Linked DNA regions of Longimicrobium terrae. The protein of the gene in region 1 binds, or shares a complex with, the protein of each later gene. Links are inferred from orthologs where the notes say so. Each region holds a gene or a part of one and is shown on either strand. Other genes may lie near its edges. The genes, in order: HNQ61_RS08605 and uvrB.

Evidence for each region.
Region 2: the proteins of HNQ61_RS08605 (region 1) and uvrB are in contact, whole or in part, in a crystal structure (PDB 7EGT), measured with the Thermus thermophilus proteins. The link is inferred for Longimicrobium terrae from one-to-one orthologs. Residues at the interface, in WP_096412145.1 of Thermus thermophilus: His654, Arg656, Phe657, Gln666, Asp668, Glu669, Lys680, Arg681, Leu682, Ser683, Lys685, Tyr686, Ala687; in WP_096411307.1 of Thermus thermophilus: Glu23, Leu25, Arg26, Asp27, Gly28, Glu29, Arg30, Phe31, Arg55, Glu326, Asp327, Phe328, Glu379, Ser382, Gln383, His398, Gly400, Arg401.

Annotation. Positions count from the first base shown.
Region 1 is NZ_JACHIA010000003.1:567,340-570,703, forward strand. The notes cover bases 64-3,115. They hold HNQ61_RS08605 (ATP-dependent helicase), read right to left. Parts: upstream 2,732-3,115; coding sequence 395-2,731; downstream 64-394. Other genes in these bases: HNQ61_RS08600 (alpha/beta fold hydrolase), read right to left, coding at 64-305. In the rest of the region: more of HNQ61_RS08600, read right to left, coding at 1-63; HNQ61_RS08610 (sensor histidine kinase), read right to left, coding at 3,252-3,364. UniProt on the Escherichia coli protein: A helicase with DNA-dependent ATPase activity. Unwinds DNA duplexes with 3'-5' polarity. Translocates on single-stranded DNA with 3'-5' polarity. Initiates unwinding more efficiently from a nicked substrate than double-stranded DNA.
Region 2 is NZ_JACHIA010000001.1:192,356-195,603, forward strand. The notes cover bases 313-3,248. They hold uvrB (excinuclease ABC subunit UvrB), read right to left. Parts: upstream 2,837-3,248; coding sequence 788-2,836; downstream 313-787. Other genes in these bases: tsaB (tRNA (adenosine(37)-N6)-threonylcarbamoyltransferase complex dimerization subunit type 1 TsaB), read right to left, coding at 313-327; tsaE (tRNA (adenosine(37)-N6)-threonylcarbamoyltransferase complex ATPase subunit type 1 TsaE), read right to left, coding at 324-791; HNQ61_RS00835 (RelA/SpoT family protein), read right to left, coding at 2,936-3,248. Outside these bases: more of tsaB, read right to left, coding at 1-312. UniProt on the Escherichia coli protein: The UvrABC repair system catalyzes the recognition and processing of DNA lesions. A damage recognition complex composed of 2 UvrA and 2 UvrB subunits scans DNA for abnormalities.

The DNA.
Region 1 (3,364 bases):
CGCTGCGCCGCCACCTCGCGCGCCAGCCGCGCGGAGAGGTCGCGCACGCTCCCCGTCGACCGCCAGTAGCCCCAGTTGACCACGCGGTAGCCGTCGCGCTCCAGCCGGCGGCGCAGCAGCAGCATGGAAACGGGCGTGCGCCCCATGCCGTGCACCAGAAACACCGTCTCGCGCCGGTCGCCCGGCACCGGGGGCGCGGGCCGCGCGGGAAGAGCCATCACCACGCCCGCGCCGGCCAGCGCCGCCACGGCCACCGCCGCGCCCACCCTGCCGGACCGCGGCGCGGAAATCCGTCCATCAACCATCACCGTCTCCGTGCCTGGTGTGGATGCAAGCCCGTCCGCCCTCGCGGGCGCGGATGCGAGGATCGCACACAGCACCGCCGCGAGCGCCCTCAATCCCAATCCGTTTCGCTTTCCAGATTCGCGTAGCGCACCACCACCGTCTTGCGCCCCACGGAGTCGAACTCGATCGCGGCCTTGACGTCGTTGCCGTAGCCGGTGAGCTCCTTGACCGTCCCCGAGCCAAAGGTGGGATGGCGGACGCGGGCGCCCTTTCGCAGCGAGGGCGCGTCCTGCGAGTCCGCGTAGTCCACCTGGTACCCGGAATCGTCCCCGTCGTCCTTCTTCTTTCCCCCGCCCCACGCTGAGTCGCCGCCAAAAAGCCGTTCGCGGCGGGAAGTGTACGAGCCTCCCTGCTTCCACGGCTGCGACCACGAGGAGGAACGCTCCAGTATGCGCGGCGTCTTGCGCGTCTCCGTCAGGTCCTCGGGGACGGACTCCAGGAACGGGGAGGGCGCGCTGTCCATGTACTGCGCCCCGCGCCGCCGCCGCTTGGCGTGCACCAGGTACAGCTTGCGCTCCGCCCGCGTCACGCCGACGTAGAACAGCCGCCGCTCCTCTTCCAGGTCCTCCGGCTCGTCGTACGCGCGGATGAGCGGAAACAGGCCGTCCTCCATCCCGCTGATGAAGACGAAGGGAAACTCCAGCCCCTTGGCGTTGTGCAGCGTCATCATCGACACCGCGTCGGCCGTGGGATCGTGCTGGTCCACGTCCGCCACCAGCGCCACGTGGCCCAGGAAAAGGTCGAGCGGGCGCGGCGACGTCTCCCCCGCATCCTCCAGCTCCATCATCAGCTCGGGATCTTCGTCCACCAGGCGGCGCTGGATCTCCGCCGCGCCGGCGATCAGTTCGTCCAGGTTGGCCAGGCGGTCCTTGCCTTCCGGGCCTTCCGCCTTGAGCGCCTCCACCAGCCCGGACTCGAGCACCAGTTCGCGCAGCAGCTGATCCAGCTCCACCCCTTCCAGCGAGGCGAGCGCTGCGTACTTTCCGATCAGCGCGGACAGTTCCGGAAGCGCCTTGGCCGCCACGCCGCGGATGCCATCCACCGAACCCGCCTCCGCCGCAGCCGCCAGGAGGGGGATGCGACGCGCCGCCGCGTGCTCCGCCAGCCGCGTGACGGATGCGTCGCCGATGCCGCGGCGGGGAACGTTGACGATGCGCAGAAACGCCTCATCCGCGGACGCGTTGCTCACCAGCCGCAGGTAGGCGAGCGCGTCCTTGACCTCGCGCCGCTCGTAGAACCGCGTGCCGCCGATGACGCGATACGGCATGCCCTCGCGCCGCAGCCCTTCTTCCATCGCCCGGGACTGCGCGTTGGTGCGGTACAGGATGACGAAGTGGCGCAGCGACAGGCGTGCGTCATCCGCCATCCGCGCCTGGATCTCCTCCGCCACCCAGCGAGCCTCGTCCGATTCATCCGCCGCCTCCACCAGAGTGATCCGCTCGCCGGCCGCCGCGTCGGTGCGCAGCGTCTTGCCCTTGCGGTTCACGTTGTGGCTGATGACGCGGTTGGCCGCGTCCAGGATGTTGGCGGACGACCGGTAGTTCTGCTCCAGCCGCACGATCCGCGAATCCGGAAAGTCCTTTTCAAAGTCCAGGATGTTGCGGATGTCGGCGCCGCGCCATCCGTAGATGCTCTGGTCGTCGTCGCCCACCACGAACAGGTTGCGGGCTTCCGCCGCCATCAGCTGCAGAAAGACGTACTGCGCGCGGTTGGTGTCCTGGTACTCGTCCACGAGCAGGAAGCGGAAGCGGTCCTGGTACCGCCGCAGCACGTGCGGATGGGTGCGCAGCAGTTCCACCGGCTTCACGAGCAGGTCGTCGAAGTCGAAGGCGTTGGCGTCCTTGAGCGCCTGCTGGTAGCGCGGATACACATCCGCCACCACGCGTTCAAAGGCGTCATTCGCGCCCTCGGCATACTCCTGCGGGCCGGTGAGCTCGTTCTTGGCGGCGGAGATGGCGGAGTGGATGGCGCGCGGCGGCCACTTCTTGAGGTCCAGCTTGAGCTGGTCGCGGATGATGCGCTTGATGAGCGCGTCCTGGTCGTCCGCGTCGTACACCGTGAACGACGGGCTCCACCCCAGCTTGGGCGCATCGCGGCGAAGAATGCGCACGCCGACGGAGTGGAACGTGCCGATCCACATTCCCGCGAGTTCGCGCCCCAGCATGGAGCGGACGCGCTCGCGCATTTCACCCGCGGCCTTGTTGGTGAAGGTGAGGGCCAGGATCCCGGCGGGATCCACCCCCATCTCGTCCACCAGCCAGGTGATGCGCGAGGTGAGCACGCGGGTCTTTCCGGACCCGGCGCCCGCCAGCACGAGCAGCGGCCCCTCGAAGTGGGAGGCCGCCTCGTTCTGCTCCGGGTTCAGGTGCGACAGGTCGAACGCCATCTATGCAGTGCTTTCTGGATTGCGATTGTCACGCGGAACGACGGGAGGCAAACTGCCGCACGGAGCTGGGGAGAACGGCAGGTGTGCTCCGGATGGTCTGGCGCGGCCGCGGGCAGCCCTCACCCCCCGGCCCCCTCTCCCGCAAGCGGGAGAGGGGGAGACCTCAGCGCGAGGGCGGCGTTCGGCACACACCCGCGGCGACCGTCCGGCGGTTGAAACCGCGCCTCGAAACACACAAAGTCCGCCTTCGCGGACTGGACGCCGGCCACGATGCAGTTGAAGCCCCGAACGGGGCGCGAATCGCCCCGTGTCGGGGGTTCCCGCTGTTGGAGCGGCGGATTCATTCGCTCAACGAAATCCGCTCAGCGCGACGAACTACCCGTGTCGCGCCGGACTCGCCGCCCGCCAACAACCCTCCCCCAGTCTTTTTTGGGGGAGGGTGGGCCGGTGGTGCCGGCCCGGGTGGGGGCCGCCGTAAAGCCAGCACTCACGCACTCACGCACTCCGCACTCACGCACCCCTACGCACTTCCCCCGTACAACCCGACCCCGCGCCCGCGCAGCCGCCCCGCATCCGCCGGCTCCGGCACCGCGGGAAGCTGCATCACGAAGCGCGCCCCCTTTTCCGACGGCT
Region 2 (3,248 bases), on another replicon or contig:
TCCCTGCGCCGCCGCGGCCGCCATCAGCCCGGACCAGGCGAAGAGCGGCACGCCGAGGGCGTGCACCATCCCCTTTGCCGTCGCCGCCGCGATCCGCAGCCCGGTGAACGACCCCGGCCCGCCGCCCACGGCGATGGCGCCGATCTGCACCGGCGCGATCCCCGCGGCGCGCAGGACGGCATCCACCGCCGGCAGCAGCGCGGAAGAGGCGTTGGACGCCGCGGCCACCGTCTGCTCCGCCACGATCCGGCCGTCCATCCACAGCGCCACGTACGCCGCGCGCGTGGAACTGTCCAGCGCCAGCAGCGGCCCGTCCGTCGCGCTCATCGGTCCTCCATCGGCGGCAGCGGCGGCGGGTCACCCACGGCGCGCGCGGCGACGGCGCGGACGGCGGGATCGGCCTCCTCCGTCAACTCGATCTCCCAGCGGATGGGAGGCAGAAGCCGCTCCGCGCGCTCCGGCCACTCGATCAGCACCAGGTCCCCCGCTCCGCCCAGCTCCGCCCATCCCAGTTCCCACACTTCTTCCTCGTCTTCCAGCCGGTACAGGTCCAGGTGCCAGAGCACCCCGCCGGCGGGAAGGTCATAGCGGAACAGCAGGTTGTAGGTGGGCGAAGGCACGTCGCCCTCCACCCCGGCTCCGTGCGCGATGGCGCGGGCCAGCGTGCTCTTTCCCGCCCCCAGATCCCCGCGCAGGCAGAGGACGAGCGGGGTGCGCGCCTCCGCGCCGATCCGCCCGCCCCACGACTGGAGAGCCTGCTCCGACAGCACCGCCCGCATGGAATCCGTCACCGCGCGCCCGAAACGGAGCGGCGCTGCGCGGGCTTGGCGCCGTCCATCTCCGCCTTGAGTTCCAGGTACTGGTCGCGCAGCACCGCCGCGCGCTCAAAGTCCAGCTGGGCGGCCGCGTCGCGCATCTGGTTCTCGATCTCCTTGAGCATCTCCTCCGGCGTGCGCGTGCCGAAGTCCACCGACGCCTCGCGCAGGCGGTCCGCGCCGGTGCGCTTGTCCGCCTCCACCTTGGGCGTGCGCGCGTCCGCCACCCGCGTGCTGGACTCGATCTCGTCCACCGACTTCAGAATCGTCTGGGGGATGATGCCGTGGTCCGTGTTGTACTTGACCTGCAGCTCGCGGCGGCGCTCCGTCTCCTCCATCATCCGCTTCATGCTGCCGGTGATGCGGTCCGCGTACAGAATCGCCGTCCCCTCGGAGTTGCGCGCCGCGCGCCCCACCGTCTGGATGAGCGAGCTGCTGCTGCGGAGGAAGCCTTCCTTGTCCGCGTCCAGGATCGCCACCAGCGACACCTCCGGCAGGTCCAGCCCTTCGCGCAGCAGGTTGATGCCGATCAGCACGTCGAACTTGCCCAGGCGCAGGTCGCGCAGGATCTCCACCCGCTCCAGCGTCTGGATGTCGCTGTGCAGGTAGCGCACGCGCACCCCGGCCTGCTGCAGAAAGTCCGTCAGGTCTTCCGACATCCGCTTGGTGAGCGTGGTCACCAGCACCCGCTCGTTCTTGCCGGCGCGATCGCGGATCTCGTGCAGCAGGTCGTCCACCTGCCCCTTCACCGGGCGGATGATCACCACCGGGTCCACCAGCCCCGTGGGGCGGATGATCTGCTCCACCACGACCCCGCCGCTGCGCCCCAGCTCGTACTCGCCCGGCGTGGCGGACACGAAGATCGCCTTGGGAACCAGCTCCTCCCACTCCTCAAAGCGAAGCGGGCGGTTGTCCAGCGCCGAGGGCAGGCGGAAGCCGTGGTCCACCAGGGTGAGCTTGCGCGCCCGGTCGCCGTTGAACATCCCGCCGATCTGCGGCACGCTCACGTGGCTTTCGTCCACCACGACCAGAAAGTCTTCCGGAAAGTAGTCGAACAGGCAGGCGGGCCGGTCGCCCTCGTTGCGCCCCGCGATGTGGCGGGAATAGTTCTCGATGCCGGAGCAGGTGCCGATCTCCAGCATCATCTCGATGTCGAAGTTGGTGCGGCTTTCCAGCCGCTGCGCCTCCAGCAGCTTGCCCTGCCCCAGCATTTCCTTGAGCCGCCCGTCCAGCTCGCGGCGAATGCGGTCCACCGCCTTTTCCAGCTTGGGCCGCGCGGTGACGAAGTGCGTCGCCGGGTAGATGGCGGCGCGGTCCATGGTCTGAATGGTGTCGCCGGTGAGCGGATCGAAGCGCGAAATTCGCTCGATGTCGTCGCCCCACAGCTCGATGCGCACGCCCTGCTCCTCGTACGCGGGATACACCTCCACCGTGTCGCCGCGCACGCGGAAGTTGCCGCGCTCAAAGGCGGCGTCGTTGCGCTTGTACTGGATGGCCACCAGCCCCTCCAGGATCCGCTTGCGGCTGATCTCCTGCCCCACGGACAGCACCAGCATCTGCGACCGGTACTCCTGCGGGTCGCCCAGGCCGTAGATGCACGAAACGGAGGAGACGATGATGACGTCTTCGCGCTCCATCAGCGACGAGGTGGCGCGCAGCCGCAGCCGCTCGATGTCCTCGTTGATGGAGCTGTCCTTTTCGATGTACGTGTCCGTGCTGGGGACGTACGCCTCGGGCTGGTAGTAGTCGTAGTAGCTGATGAAGTACTCGACCGCGTTCTTCGGAAAGAAGTTCTTGATTTCTCCGTACAGCTGCGCGGCCAGCGTCTTGTTGTGGCTCATCACCAGCGCGGGCTTGCCGTGCTCCGCGATCACGTGCGCGATCGACAGCGTCTTGCCCGTGCCGGTGGCGCCCAGCAGCGTCTGGTACTTGTCCCCGCGCCGCAGCCCCGCCGACAGCTCGGTGATGGCCTTGGGCTGGTCGCCCGCGGGGGAAAAGGGAGAAACCAGTTCAAACGGCATGGGCAATCCTCGTCATCTCAGGGGGTCGGCGCGGGCCGCGCGCGGCACCCCGTGGTACACCGAACAGAAACCGCAGTTCACGCCATGGACGGAGCGCGGTCAGTTCTCCGCCGCTTCCAGCTCCGGCTGCTCGCGCCGCTCCACGCGCACCACGCCCTTTACCTTCTTGATGGCGTTCAGCACGCGGTTCAGGTGCGCCAGGTTCTCCACCTCCACCACGAAGTCGCCGCGCATTCCGTGCTGGTCGGCGTTGATGTCGGCGCTCTTGATGTTGGTGTTGGTCGCGCTGATGGCGGACGCGATGTCGGCGAACAGCCCGCGCCGGTCGCTTCCCTCCATGGCCAGGCGGACCAGGAAGCGGTCCGTTCCGTCGCCGTCCCAGTCGATTTCCACCCGCCGCTCCGGATGCCCC